DNA from 4 places in the Streptacidiphilus monticola genome. Region 1 is predicted to be linked to each of the others. Evidence: riboswitches for the same ligand, from Rfam matches in the RefSeq annotation. Region 1 holds a riboswitch; each other region holds the start of a gene.
What was found. A riboswitch is a leader RNA that binds a small molecule or an ion and turns the genes downstream of it on or off. The one in region 1 is predicted to bind cyclic di-AMP.

Region 1 (3,703 bases):
GTCCACACTGGCCTGCGCCTTCTGCGCGGCGGAGCGCTGCGCGGCGATCTCGGACCGCTGCGCGATGAACTGCCGGGTCGGGTAGGCGAGTGCCGCGACGAGCGCCACCAGCACCAGCGCGAGCAGCGCTGCCCGCCCCGTCAGCCTGGGTCGACGTGCCACGTTCCCTCCAAGGTGAGGCCGCACCTCCAGGGGCGCGAGGAACTGCGCGGGAAACCCACCACTCGCGGAGGTCCGTCCCGCAGGTGGGGCCGGACCTCCGCGAGTGGTGAGCTGGGCGCGCAGTTCCTCGCGCCCCCAAGGGGCTTGCGACTTACCCGTTGAAGCGGGGGAACGCGCCCCGGCCGGCGTATTCCGCGGCGTCGTCGAGGATCTCCTCGATCCGCAGCAGCTGGTTGTACTTGGCCACGCGCTCGGACCGGGCCGGGGCGCCGGTCTTGATCTGGCCGCAGTTCACCGCCACGGCGAGGTCCGCGATCGTCACGTCCTCGGTCTCGCCCGAGCGGTGGCTCATCATGCAGCGGTAGCCGTTGCGCTGGGCCAGCTCCACCGCGTCCAGCGTCTCCGTCAGCGAGCCGATCTGGTTCACCTTCACCAGCAGGGCGTTGGCCGCGCCCTCCTTGATGCCGCGGGCCAGGCGCTCCGGGTTGGTGACGAACAGGTCGTCACCGACCAGCTGGACCTTGTCGCCCAGCTCGGCGGTGATGGTCTTCCAGCCGTCCCAGTCGTCCTCGAACAGCGGGTCCTCGATGGAGACCAGCGGGTAGTTGGCGACCAGCTCGCCGTAGTAGGCGCTCATCTCGGCGGCGGTGCGGTTCTGGCCCTCGAAGACGTAGGCGCCGTCCTTGTAGAACTCGGAGGCGGCGACGTCCAGGGCGAGGGCGATGTCGCGGCCGGGCTCGTAGCCGGCCTCCTTGATCGCCTCGATGATCAGGTCCAGCGCGGCGCGGTTGGACTCCAGGTTCGGCGCGAAGCCGCCCTCGTCGCCCAGGCCGGTGGACAGGCCGCGGGCCTTCAGCACGGCCTTGAGCTGGTGGTAGACCTCGGTGCCCCAGCGCAGCGCCTCGGCGAAGGACTCGGCGCCGATCGGCGCGATCATGAACTCCTGGATGTCCACGTTGGAGTCCGCGTGCGAGCCGCCGTTGAGGATGTTCATCATCGGGACCGGCAGCACGTGGGCGTTCGGGCCGCCCAGGTAGCGGAACAGCGGGAGGTCGCTGGCCTCGGCGGCGGCGTGGGCCACGGCGAGGGAGACGCCCAGGATGGCGTTGGCGCCGAGCGAGGACTTGTCCTTGGTGGCGTCCAGGTCGAGCATCGCCTGGTCGATCAGCCGCTGCTCGGTGGCGTCGTAGCCGACGAGCTCCGGGCCGATCTGCTCGATGACGGCCAGGACGGCCTTCTCCACACCCTTGCCGCCGTAGCGGGACTTGTCCCCGTCACGAAGCTCCAGGGCTTCGAACGCACCGGTCGAGGCGCCGGACGGAACGGCGGCACGGCCGGTGCTGCCGTCGTCGAGGCCGACCTCGACCTCGACCGTGGGGTTGCCTCGCGAGTCGAGGATCTCCCGAGCTACGACGACGTCGATGGACGGCACAACTGGCTCCTTTGAGGATTCGGCGTTGTTACGTCATGAGCCTAGCCGCAGGACCGTCCCGGACCACTCGCGCCCACGGCCTGTCTCACGTGGTGGCGGCCCTACCCACCGGTAGTTCATCTGCCGGCCGGGCGGGGCCGCCCACGTGACGGTGTGTCAGCGCGTCAGAGCTTCAGGTGCTGCCCGACCTGGATCAGGTTGGGGTTGCCGCCGATGACGGAACGATTCTTCTCCCACAGGGCGTGCCAGCCGCCGGGGACGTGGTGCGCGGCCGCGATCGCGGACAGCGTGTCGCCCGGGCGGACCGTGTAGGTGCCGTGGCCGGACGGGGCGGCGCGGTGCGTGGTCGTCTTCGCGTGGCCGGTGCCGTGGCCGGTGCTCTTGTGGCTGGTGGTCTTCTTCCTGGTCGACTTGTGCGAGGACGCGGTCGACACGTTCGCCGGCGCGCCGCCGCGGGTCAGGCCCGCGCGGGGGCCGCAGACCGGCCAGGCGCCGGGACCCTGTGAGGCGAGCACCTTCTCGGCTATCGCGATCTGCTGGCCCTTGGTGGCGTGGTTCGCCGTGGCCGCGTAGGCGCCGCCGCCGTAGGCACGCCAGGTGGAGGCGGAGAACTGCAGGCCGCCGTAGTAGCCGTTGCCGGTGTTGATCGACCAGTCGCCGCCCGACTCGCACTGGGCGACCTTGTCCCAGGTCGACACGGACGCCGCCTGGGCGCTGCCGGCGCCGATCAGCGGGACGGCGATCGCGGCCCCCGCGACGCTGGTGGTGGCGACGACGGCCTTCATCCGGGTCTGCTTCACCTTGCGATGGCGGCCGTTGCCGGACATGAGAATGCCAGAGAGCATGACGGAATCCCTCTCCGACGCCTGCGAGGTGAGCTGTCGGGTTCGGGCCGTGAGGTAGCCCGGGCGCGTGCGCGCCTTCACCCCTAGCCGTGCGCTCCTGCTCCGCACCGGCGACTTACCTGGGTCCCCCGCTCCTGCCCGGTCGTGTCTCGACGTCCGCCCTCCGGTGGACAGGACTCGGCGTCCCGCAGGGCGGTCTCCGCGAAAGCGGACGGATGGGAGGCTAAGCAGACCGGTATGGAAATCACAAGCTTCGACACCCTTCGCGCGAGACACATCACAAAGTGCCCCTTTGTGTTTGAAGCTTGCGACAGCCCGTCAGAAGCATGTTCCCACAGGGATGTTCAGGGCGTTCCAGTCTGGCAGGAGGCGCGTCTCCGGCACGCCCGCCGCCAGCAGGCGGGCGCGGCGTTTCGGCACATGGCCGTAGAGCCCGACAAAGGGGACATCAGCCGCCTCCGCTGACAAACAGTCAGCCTCGCTGTCCCCCACGAAAAGGCAGTCACCGGGCCGGTCGGCCATGCCCAGGGCGGCGAGCGCCCGGCGCAGCGGCCACGGCGAGGGCTTCATCCGCGCCGGATCCGGGTCCCGTCCGAAGACCCGTCCGGCCAGGGCCTCTTCCAGCACCGGGCGGCCCCGCAGGAACGCCTCGACCGCCGCCGACGCGTTGTTGCTGACCACGGCGAGGCGCACACCCGCCGACGAGAACTCCTTGACCGCCTGCTCCACGCCCGGCGTCAGCTCCGCCGAGGGGACGGCCGCCAGCTCCTCCTGCTCCAGTAGCCCGTGCGCCTGCGCGGCGAGCCGGCCGGCCGGGAGCCCCGCCAACAGGGCATGCGGGTCCCGCTCCTGAGCCGGAGTCAGGCCCGCGTCCCGCAGCAGGTCGGCGATGCGCCGGGCGGCCAGGGCCGGCGGGCGCCCGGCGAACAGCGAGCAGACCGGGCCGTCGAAGTCGAGCAGGACGGCGGCCGGCAGTGGTGCGGTCACAGGTCACTTCCGTTGTCGTTCCAGGGACACACCGTACGGCTCGGCCTGCCCCCACCAGGAGTCGAAGAACTCCTGGGCCGCGTCGACGTACTGGCTGTCGATGTGGTTGTCCAGGACGGGGTGGCGCCGGCGGGCGAACAGCCGGCTGCTGAGCCCCGCGACGTCCAGCAGCCGCTGGTTGTGGCCGCCGACCTCCACCTCGCGCTCGATCAGCTCGTACCAGCCCTCCAGCACCTCGTCCTGGTTCAGCACGTACAACTTGGCCATCGGCGGAAAG
Region 2 (3,150 bases), on a different contig from region 1:
CTGACGGGGCCCGCGCCCCGGGGGGCAGCTCAGGGGAGGAAGTACATGGGGTTCGGGAGCTTGTAGGTCTGCTCGGAGTAGCCGCCGTTCAGGTCGCTGAACTGGTCGCCGAAGTTGGCCGTGATCGTGTACCCCAGGGCCTCCAGATGGGCGCGCGTCCCGGACTTGTAGTCCACCGTCGAGCACGTCCACGTCGTCGGCGTGGCGCAGTTGCTCAGGTACGCCGGCGGGTTGGCCTTGTTCTTCAGGAACAGGTGGGCGTCGTCCGCATCGGGGAAGCCCTGGGACGACAGCTGCCGCACCGTGTCCGCCCGCTGCGACTCCGGGCGACCGGTGATGTAGAAGACCGTGTAGCCCTGCGCCTTGGCCCAGTTGGCCAGGTCGTTCATGCCGAAGACCGCGGGGAAGTTCTTCGTCGCGATGTACTGCGCGTTGCTGGCCGCGTTGTAGACGAAGGTCGTCTCCAGCTCGTAGTTGTAGGTGGACAGCGCGGTGTCGTCCACGTCCAGCACGATGGCGCGCCTGCCGCTGTGGTCGTGCTTGATCTTCTGCGCCAGGTACTTCTCGGCCTTGGCCTCTATGCCGTACACCTGGATCGCGTAGTTGCTGCTCGACGAGGCCCAGTGCTCGCCGTTGGCGTCCACGGTGTCGCCGTAGTACGCCTTGATCTGGTTGACCTCGTCGGTCATGTTGGTGATCTGCTTGTCGCTGGTCGGCGCCGAGGTGTCGGCGAGGGCGAGCCCTCCGCCGGCCACCACTGCCCCGGCGGCGACGCCCACCGCCAGGGTGGCGAACGTGCGCGAGTGGTTCTTGAAGGTCCGTGCGAGCGTCAAGACTGGCTCCTTCAGCCACGGAGGCATCGGTAAGGCGATACGGAGGTAGTTCTTACCGTCCTCGGGGCGCCCTTGTCTATGCGCGTTGACAAACCTGAGCCCTTCGCGCCAGGTCCGTGCGCCGCCCCCTCGGCCGCCGCGTCCCGGCGTGTCGCGACGATGGCGGACCCGGGTGGTGGAACTTCCCGGGCGTCATCCGAATTGGCGTGAGTTCTCTCACAATTCCTTGGAAAAACCGCATGTCAGCGCGGTCGCAGCCGCCTCGGGGAGAATTTTTCGAAGGCGTCTCCGAATACGCCGATCGGGCGCAGATCGCCGTTCAAACCGGGCGTGACAAGCCTCACAACGGGCCTTCAAAACGTGAGATCTTCCTGAAGATGTGCCAATACTGACGGCCGAACAGCAAGCCCCCGCTGAAGTGGCGGGGCGGTCCGGGCGGACGCCGAGTCTCGCCACCGTCCGGGCGCCAGGTGCTCACCCACCTGACAGGCGAGAGCGGGAGACCCAGGCAGGACGGGGCGCGGTCGGTACCAGCGCTCCTTGGGGTGAAGCCACAGCCGTGGCCGGGCAACTTTCGGAGCCCGAACCCGACAGGATCAACTTTCGCAGGCGGTTCCGGAAGGGCTCTCACATGTCCTCGTCCTCTGTGGCCCCTCGTTCGCATGCCCGCCTCCGGGTCGGCGTGACTTCGGCGGTCGCCGCCGGAGCCGTTCTCGGCGGCGTCGTCCTCTCCTCCCAGGCGCAGGCCGCCACCCCGACGTACGGCGCCAAGGCCATCAAGGTGGCGGCCGCCAAGAAGGGCGCTCCCTACCGCTGGGGCGCGGTCGGCCCGACCCGGTTCGACTGCTCCGGCCTGACGCTCTACAGCTTCAAGAAGGTGGGCAAGTCCCTCCCGCGCACCGCGCAGCAGCAGTACAGCAAGGTCCGGCACATCTCCGCGAGCCAGCGGCAGGTCGGCGACCTGGTCTTCTTCCACAGCGGCTCGCACGTCTACCACGTGGGCATCTACGCCGGCGCGGGCAAGATCTGGCACGCGCCGCACACCGGCGCGGTGGTCCGCCTGGAGCGGATCTGGACCAAGTCGGTCTGGTACGGCCGGGCCTGACGTCCCGTCGCCGCCGCCCCGGCTCACTCGCCGGGGTAGCGGACCCCGATCTGCGCCCGGGCGGCGTCCAGGACGGCCATCACGTCCAGGGTGTCCTGCCGGCTCACCGACGGACTCTCCAGCAGTCCCGCGCGCAGGCAGCGCATGACCTCCTCGGCCTCGTGGACGTAGCCGCGTCCGCGCCGGGGCAGTTCGACGGTCTCCCCCGCCGTCGGGTCGCCGTCGGCGCGGTACCAGGTGAACCGGTCCGCGCGGAAGAAGGGCGAGGGGACCTCGATACGCCCGAGGTCCCCGGCGACCACCGCGCGGACCGGCGATCCTGCGGTGATCCCGCAGGACAGCGCCGCCAGCGCGCCGTCCTCCCAGCCGAGGAGCAGCCCCGTGGTGGCGTCCACGCCCTCCGGGGTGAGCGTGGCCCGGGCGGTCACCTGCGCGGGCTTGCCCAGCATCATGTGGGCGAAGGTCACCGGGTAGACGCCGAGGTCCAGCAGCGCCCCGCCGCCCAGCTCGGGGTTGCGCATCCGGTGCTCGGGGGCGAAGGGGCCGGGCACCCCGAAGTCGGCCTGGACCAGCGCGACCTGGCCCACCGCACCGTCGGCCACGAGCTCGGCGACCCGGCGCGCGACCGGGTTGCAGCGCATCCACATGGCTTCCATCAGGAAGACGCCCTGCTTGTGCGCCAGGTCGAACAGCGCCTCGGCGTCCTGGAGGTTGAGCGTGAACGGCTTCTCGCACAGCACCGCCTTGCCCGCGGACAGCAGCAGCGCGCTCGCCGCGTAGTGCGCGTTGTGCGGGGTGGCCACGTAGACGACGTCCACCTCGGGGTCCTCCGCGAGGGCGGCCCAGGTGCCGTAGGCGCGCGGGACGCCGAACCGGGCGGCGAACGAGTCCGCCGCCGCCTGGGTCCGGGAGGCGACGGCCACCAGTTCGGCGTCGGGCAGCAGTTGCAGGTCGGCGGCGAACTCGGCGGCGATGCCGCCGGTCGCGAGGATGCCCCAGCGGATCTTCTCGGTGCTCATGGGCGCCATCCCACCCCCCGATCCGAAGAAGCGTCAACCCCGGGCGGCGGAACCGGAATTCGCCCGGATTCCGGAAACCTGGTTCGGACGTGTGCGGTGCAGCGGACCCGTCCGGCAATCCGGAACCGGCCGGGGTGATTCCCTGGAATAGCCGGTCGGCCGAATTCGCCGCACCGTGCGTCCGGTTCTTCCG
Region 3 (3,703 bases), on a different contig from region 1:
GGCCGTGGTGAACCAGGAGTTGGAGGGCCTCGGGCAGGTCGCCTCCTCGCAGTACGCCGAGGGCGCCATCGACCCGACCGTCCAGTTGATGCTCTCCTCCGACCCGCAGGGCTACCTGCAGCGGGCCGTCGCGCAGGACCAGGTGACCCAGGCGCAGGCGGACCAGCTGGCCCAACTCGTGGAGCAGCAGCAGCTGCTGCAGCGGGAGAAGCAGGAGGCGGCGGGGGTGCTCGCGGCCGAGCAGAAGCTGCTCGACCAGATGCGCGGGATCAAGAACTCCGCCCAGGCGAAGCTGCGCCACGCGCAGTCCGTGCTGGCCCAGCTGAGCCCGGCGCAGCGGGCCCAGGCGGGGGCCGGGTACAACTACGGCACGGTGAAGGCGCAGGGCACCGGAAGCGTCAAGGACATCAACCTGTCCGGCATTTCGGCGGCCGCGCAGACGGCGATGCAGGCGGCGATGAGCAAGGTGGGCGTCGCGCCCTACTCCTACGGCGCGTCCGGTCCCAACGCGTTCGACTGCTCGGGCCTGGTGATGTGGGCCTACGCCCAGGCCGGGGTCTCCTTGCCGCACTCCTCCTACGCGTTGGAGTCGGTGGGCACGGCCGTGCCGTCGCTCGCCGACGCGAAGGTGGGCGACATCATCGTGAACGAGAACGGCGGCCACGTCGGCCTCTACGCCGGCAACGGCATGCTGCTGAACGCCCCGGAGTACGGCTACACCGTGTCCATACAGCCGCTCAGCTACTTCGGGCGGATCGTCGCCATCCGCCGGATCTGACGCCCCGACACGAGTGTGACCTGTGTCACGGAGGTGACGCAGGATCAGGTGAGATGTCCGTTCTGCCCGAGCGTGTCCTAGGCTTCTCGTCATCGAACGGTCACCCAGGGTCCACGAACTGACGGTGCCTCAGAAGTCACACGATTTTTTTCCGGCAAGGATTTGAACGGATCACGGTTCGGTCACTAGTGTCATCGCTCGAACCACCGCCGAATCGATCACCCAACCCGGGTGACAGCGGGGGTTACCGTCGAGTCCGACGACGCGGCAGGGGTGTTGCGGTCCCGCAGGAGCGGGTGCACTCCACAGGGGATGCCGAGGGATCGGAGCCGGGGAACCACCTTCCTCGGGGTGAATCGACGCCGGACCGGCTCGCCGGTGAGGCGTCGTAGGGCAGTCTTCCAGCCCGAACCCGTCAGCTCACCCGGTAGGCGGCCGTAGGAAGAAGGAGCTCGCCTTCGTGGCGTCCCATCGTCGCCCCAAGTCTCCGAACCGCGCGCGCATATCCGTGCTGACCGCTGCCGCCGCGACCGCCGTCGCGATCTCGGCCCAGTCCGCCCAGGCCGCGCCGAAGCCGACCACCGCGCAGCTCAAGGCGCAGATCGAGAAGCTCAACACCGAGACCGATCAGGCCGTCGAGAAGTACGACGCCGCCCACGAGCAGATGCAGGCCCTGCAGAAGCAGGTCGGCAACCTCCAGGACCAGGTCGCGCGCCAGCAGGCCGCCGTCAACGACCAGGTCGCCGCGCTCGGCCAGGTGGCCAGCGCCCAGTACGCCAACGGGTCGATCGACCCGACGGTGCAGCTGATGCTCTCCTCGGACCCGTCCGAGTACCTCGCCAAGGCCACCGCGCTCGGCCAGGTCACCCAGGACCAGGCGCAGGCGCTGAGCACGCTGCAGGAGCAGGAGAACCTGCTCAACAAGGAGAAGGCCGAGGCCGAGGCGAAGCTCAAGCAGCTCGACGCCACCAACAAGCAGTTGGCCGCCAGCAAGGCCTCGGTGCAGAAGAAGCTGGCCGCCGCCAAGGCGCTGCTCGCCTCGATGACCGCCGCGCAGCGCCAGATCGTCGTCGGCTCGGGCACCATCTCCACCTCCTCGGCCAACCTGGGCAACGCCAAGCCCGGTGACTCGATCGAGGCCGCCGCCTTCTCCGCGGCGCAGACCCGCCTGGGCGACCCGTACGTCTACGGCGCGACCGGCCCGAACTCCTTCGACTGCTCCGGTCTGATGCAGTGGTCGTACGCGCAGGCCGGCTACTCGCTGCCGCGCACCTCGGAGGAGCAGGCCGGCGTCGGCACCGCCGTCGCCTCGACCGCGGACCTGCAGGTCGGCGACCTCATCATCTTCAACGGCGGTTCGCACGTGGGCATGTACGCGGGCAACGGCATGGTGCTGCACGCCCCGCACACCGGCACCGTCGTCAAGTACGAGAAGCTGTCGTACATCGGCTCCATCTACGCCATGCGCCACATCTGACGGTCCCTCGGACGGTCGTACGGGCCCGCCCCCTTGCGAGGGAGGCGGGCCCGACGCGTTGACGGGCATCTCCGCTGGCAGAGCTGACTCTCCGACAACTTGTCCGATCCGTGGGTGAAAATTCGCTTGTCGGAGGGTTTGGACTGGCTGATCCCGACTCGCTAACGTCCCTCCCCGGACAGCAAGCGCAGCCGGAGGGAGAGACGCCCGTGGCGTCCCATCGACGCAGCAGGCCCGCGGGGCCGACGGCCCTGTCGCGGGCCGCGGCCACGGTGGTCGCGGCCGGGGCGGCCGTGCTGGCCGCCCAGCAGTCCGCCGCGGCGGCCCCCGGGCCGTCCGGGGCCGGGACGGTGCGCCAGCAGGTGGACTCGCTCTACGCGCAGGCGGAGGCGGCCGGGCAGCAGTACGACGGAGCCCAGGAGCAGCAGCGCGAACTCCAGCGCCGCAGCGCGGAGTTGCAGCAGCGGGTGGCTGCCGAGCAGGAGCAGATCAACCAGCTGACCCAGGCGGTCGGCGCGGTCGCCGCGGCCCAGTACGCCTCCGGCGACATGGACCCGGTGCTCCGGCTCGCGTTCAGCGCGCACCCTGAGGACTATCTGCGTCAGGCCGCGATGCTGGACCAGGCCGGCGGGGCGGTCGCCCAGGACCTGCGGCAGCTGGAGGAGGCACAGCACCGGCTCGACGCCGACCGGGCCGCGGCCGAGGCGCAGCTGCGCCAGCTGGAGCGGCTGCGGCAGCGCATCGCCGGCTCCAAGGCCGAGATCCAGCGCCGGCTGGGCCGTGCCCAGGCGCTGCTCGGCTCCCTGACGGCCCCTCAACGGGCCCAGATCCAGCAGCAGGAGGAGGAGCAGGCGGCCGCGGCCCAGTCGCTGGCGCAGCAGGCGCTCTCCGGCCTGCTGGACGTCCCGGCGTCGGCCCGGGCCGGCCTTGCCCTGCGCGCCGCCGAGAGCCGGCTCGGCAGCCCCTATGTCTACGGGGCGACCGGTCCGCACGCCTTCGACTGCTCCGGCCTGATGTACTGGTCCTGGCAGCAAGCCGGGGTCACCCTGCCGCGCACGGCGGCGGGCCAGGCCTCGGCCGGCCGCCGCGTACCGCTCAGCCAGGCCCGCCCCGGAGACCTCGTGATCTTCTACGGAGACATGCACCACGTCGGCATGTACGCCGGCAACGGCATGGTCATCCACGCCCCCTATCCGGGCGCCAGGGTCCGCTACGAGTCGGTCCGCGACATGCCGGTGAACACGGTGGTGCGGGTGTGAGCGGAACCGACGAACCCGGCATAGCCGCGGCACCGGAGGCGGAACCAGGACTGGGCGTGACCCGGCGGCGGGTGCTCGCGGTGGGCGGTTCCCTGGTCGCGGCGACGCTGGCCGGGACGGCCCTGTGGCGCGCGAAGGGCGAGCCGCGGGCGGTGGCCGACCCCGACGCCGCCGTGCAGGCGCTGCTCG
Region 4 (3,703 bases), on a different contig from region 1:
GCGGAGGCGGCCGGCGAAGTCCGGGGCCCAGTCGCTGATGTTCATGTACTTCACGCCCGAGCTCGGGTTGGCGGCCTCGACGTACTTGCCGTTGCCGACGTAGATCGCGACGTGGTACGCGCCCGAGGCGGAACCGTTGCTGGACCAGAACAGCAGGTCACCCGGCTGCAGGTTGCTCAGCGAGACCTGGGTGGACGCCTCGGCCTGGGCGTAGCTGGTACGGGGGGCGGAGATGCCCGCCTTGGCCAGCGCGGCCTGGACCAGGCCGGAGCAGTCCCAGCCGTTCGGGCCGGTGCCGCCCCAGACGTAGGCGTCGCCCACCTGGGCCTCGGCGAAGGAGACGGCCGCGGCCATGCTGCCGGAGACGGTGCTGCTGGCAGCCTGGGTCACGGTGGAACCGGTGCTCCGGGCCGAGGTCGTGGTCGCGCTCGCGGTGGAACCCGACTCGGAGTCGGACGACTCCTGGGAGGAGGTCGCGGACGACTTGGTGGCGGTGGTGGCGGTGCCGCCCAGCTTCAGGACCTGGCCGGGGTAGATCAGGTCGGGACCGGACGTCAGCGTGGCGCGGTTCAACTCGTACAGACGCTCCCAACCCCCCGACACGTGCTGGTCGATGGCGATGGTCGACAGCCAGTCGCCGGACTTCACGGTGTAGGTCCGGCCGCTGTCGGCGGTCGTCGCCGAGGAGGACGAGGACGAGCCGGCGGCGGAGGACGAGGACGAGGACGAGGACGACGAGGAGGTGGACTTCTTCGTCGCGGTGGAGCTGCTGGACGAGCCGAGGCTGGACAGGTCCGGCGAGCCGCTGTTCTGGGACAGGCCGGCGCGCGGGCCGCAGACGGGCCAGGCGCCCGGACCCTGGGAGGCCAGGACCTTCTCGGCGACGGCGATCTGCTGGGCCTTGGTGGCCCGGTCGGCGGTGGAGGCGTACTGCGTGCCGCCGTAGGCCGCCCAGGTGGAGGCCGAGAACTGCAGGCCGCCGTAGTAGCCGTTGCCGGTGTTGATGGACCAGTTGCCGGTGCTCTCGCACTGCGCGACCTTGTCCCAGGTGGACACGGAGGCGGCGTGCGCACTGGTGGCGGCGACGAAGGGGACGGCCACGCCGGCGCCGGCGACACCGACGGTGGCGAGCAGGCGGGTGGCGATGCGACGGGACTTGGGAGCGCGATGGCGCCCGTTTCCGGACAGCATGTATGGAGTTCCTCTCCCACGCCTGCGAGGTGAGCTGTCGGATTCGGGCCGTGAGGTAGCCCGGACGCGCATGGCGTCTTCACCCCAAGCCGTGCGCACGAAGGCGCGCGCAGCGGCGACTTACCTGGTTCCCCCGCTCCTGCCGTGGTGCATGTGCGAGTTCCCGGCACCCCCGACGGCAGGACTCGGCGTTCCGGAGGTGCTGGCTCCGCTTGGAAGCGAACGTCCAGGACCCTAGGTCGGCAGACCGAAAGATCACAAGCTGCTGACCGTATCTGTCACACCTTCATATCTGAAGGGAGGTCAGAAAACGGACATAGCTGGCGACTCAATACGGACATAGAGCCCATATCAGGTCGCCAGCTATGTGACCTAACCCTGTGTCAGCCGAGCGCGGCGGCTCAGCCCAGTCGGGTCAGCCGCGCTCCGTACGACGGCTCGGCGAGGTCCGACTGCAGCGAGACGGTCGTCGTCTGGGAACCGGCGCCGCCGTTCCCGACCACCAGTGTGCCGACCACGGCGCCCGCCTTGGCGCGGTGCGGGACGCCGCCCGTGACCGGCTCCAGCGCGACGGAGACGGACAGCCCGCCCCACCCGACGACCGTCAGGTCCTGGTCGGCCACGACCGGGACGCGCCCGCCCAGGCCGTCGTCGACATACCCGACGACCTGGCCCTTCTTCACCAACTGGTGGGCCTGCAAGGCCTGCTCGGCGCTGACGACCAGCTTCTTGCTGTTGGTCAGCACGCTCGGCAGATAGCCGCCGGTCTCCGCGGTCGCCGGCTGGCTGAGCACCACGCCGAGGACGGTCTTGGTCACACCGCCGACCTTCTGCTGCGCCGCCCACATCAGGCACCCCAGCGCGGCCGTGCTGGAGCCGGTCTTCACGCCGATGACGCCGTTCTTCTGCAGCAGCGCGTTGTTGTTGTAGATGACCCCGGACGCCAGCGGCGGCGTGAACGACGCGGTCCCGACGATCTGCGCGAACACCTGGTCCTGCATCACCTGTTCGGCCAGCTTGAGCTGGTCGTTGGCGGTGCTGCGGGTGGTGCCGTCGAGGCCGCTCGGATCGGTGTAGGTGGTCTTGCCCATACCCAGCGCCTGCGCCGAGGCCTGCATCTTGCGGACGAAGGCGGCGTCGCTGCCCGCATCCCAACGGCCAAGCAGGCGGGCGATGTTGTTGGCCGAGGGGATCAGCAGCATCTGCAGCGCCTGGTACTCGGTGATCTGCTCGTTCAGCGCCACCTTGACCACGGACTCGCCCTGGGGGCCGCCCTTGGTGTAGTCGTCCACGGCCTGCTGGTCGACGGTGATGGTCGGGCCCTGCTCGCCCAGCTTGAGCGGGTGGTCCTTGAGCACCTGATAGGCCGTCATCACCTTGGTGACGCTGGCGATCGGCACCGGGTTGTCCGAGCCGCTGTGGCCGAGGCTGCCCAGTCCGACCACCTCGGCGGTGGCCTGGCCCTTGGCCGGCCAGTCGAGCGTCGGTGCGGAGCCGTCGAAGGCGTACCCGGTCGCCGCCGTCAGCTTGAGCTGCGGGGACGGCAACGGGCGCAGCACCTGCACCACGGCGACGATCAGCGCGAGGATCAGCAGCAGCGTGCCCCACAGCCGGATCCGGCGCAGCGCGATCCGCGCCGGCGTCATCGGCCTGGCGCTCAGGCCCGCGAGGATCTCCATCGCCTCGGAGGTGGTCTCCGGTCCCGGTTCCGGGCCCGGCTCAGGACCCAGCTCAGGGCGTGGCGCGGCAGCGCCGGCGGCGGACGGGGCGACCTGGGGCGCAGGCGGGGCGACCGAGGCGCCGGACGGGCGCGGCACGGCGACGGTGTGCTGCTCATCACGGGCAGTGGTACCCGCCCGGGACGGAACTGACGCCTGGTCAGTCGCCACCGGCTCGGGATGGGCACGGCCCTCGGCGACGGCCTGCCCGGCCGCCTCGGACGGCCGGACGTGGCGCAGGGTGCGGGTCGGCTCGTCACGCGGGACGCGCAGCGCGGTGGTCGGGGAGTCCACGCGCGGCGCGGCCGACCGCGGTTCCCGGGACCGGGCCCCGGTGGCGGGCGCGGCGTCGTTGTCGGGGGCGGTCTCGGCGGCCGCCCCTGCCCCGGCGGCACGGGCGATCCCGGGTTCGCGGCCGGCGTCGGACTCCGCCGGGGCCGCGGGTTCCGTCCCGAGCTCGGGCTCGTGCTCCGAGCCGGCCTCGGCCTCGGCCTCGGGCGCGGTATCGGACTCCGCCGCCGCCTCGGCCAACGGCCGTGCCGCCGCCTTCGCCGATCCGTCCGACCCGGCCCGGGACTCCGGCTTCGGCTCCACGGTCTCGGCCGTCCCGGTCCTCGCCGGAGCCTGCGCCGCAGGGGCCGTCTCCTCCTGCCGAGCGTCCCCGGTCCGCTCCGCCCTCTCGGGGGACTCGCCCACGTAACCCAACCTCCTCGCACGCCTGTGGAAACTCGCTGCCCCAAGTGTCCTGCACCCGACCGGGCCTGGCCGACCACCACGGCGCTGACCGGCGATTC

Region 2: it holds a riboswitch for cyclic di-AMP, as region 1 does, so the genes downstream of both, ACFP3V_RS01855 (C40 family peptidase) here and ACFP3V_RS02965 (transglycosylase family protein) in region 1, are expected to answer to the same signal.
Region 3: it holds a riboswitch for cyclic di-AMP, as region 1 does, so the genes downstream of both, ACFP3V_RS04245 (C40 family peptidase) here and ACFP3V_RS02965 (transglycosylase family protein) in region 1, are expected to answer to the same signal.
Region 4: it holds a riboswitch for cyclic di-AMP, as region 1 does, so the genes downstream of both, ACFP3V_RS00140 (transglycosylase family protein) here and ACFP3V_RS02965 (transglycosylase family protein) in region 1, are expected to answer to the same signal.

What each region holds. Positions count from the first base shown of each region.
Region 1 covers NZ_JBHSQJ010000009.1:39,431-43,133, reverse strand. Annotated here, with positions in the region: gene ACFP3V_RS02975 (FtsB family cell division protein) at 1-162, opposite strand, end outside; gene eno (phosphopyruvate hydratase) at 314-1,594, opposite strand; gene ACFP3V_RS02965 (transglycosylase family protein) at 1,759-2,439, opposite strand; cyclic di-AMP (ydaO/yuaA leader) riboswitch at 2,443-2,562, opposite strand; gene ACFP3V_RS02960 (HAD family hydrolase) at 2,758-3,426, opposite strand; gene ACFP3V_RS02955 (GntR family transcriptional regulator) at 3,430-3,703, opposite strand, start outside.
Region 2 covers NZ_JBHSQJ010000006.1:71,464-74,613, forward strand. Annotated here, with positions in the region: gene ACFP3V_RS01850 (HAD family acid phosphatase) at 30-833, opposite strand; cyclic di-AMP (ydaO/yuaA leader) riboswitch at 1,299-1,460, shown strand; gene ACFP3V_RS01855 (C40 family peptidase) at 1,465-1,938, shown strand; gene ACFP3V_RS01860 (Gfo/Idh/MocA family protein) at 1,962-2,957, opposite strand.
Region 3 covers NZ_JBHSQJ010000012.1:44,073-47,775, forward strand. Annotated here, with positions in the region: gene ACFP3V_RS04240 (C40 family peptidase) at 1-778, shown strand, start outside; cyclic di-AMP (ydaO/yuaA leader) riboswitch at 1,082-1,228, shown strand; gene ACFP3V_RS04245 (C40 family peptidase) at 1,239-2,255, shown strand; gene ACFP3V_RS04250 (C40 family peptidase) at 2,465-3,514, shown strand; gene ACFP3V_RS04255 (hypothetical protein) at 3,511-3,703, shown strand, end outside.
Region 4 covers NZ_JBHSQJ010000001.1:24,637-28,339, forward strand. Annotated here, with positions in the region: gene ACFP3V_RS00140 (transglycosylase family protein) at 1-1,191, opposite strand, end outside; cyclic di-AMP (ydaO/yuaA leader) riboswitch at 1,198-1,353, opposite strand; gene ACFP3V_RS00145 (D-alanyl-D-alanine carboxypeptidase) at 1,593-2,759, opposite strand.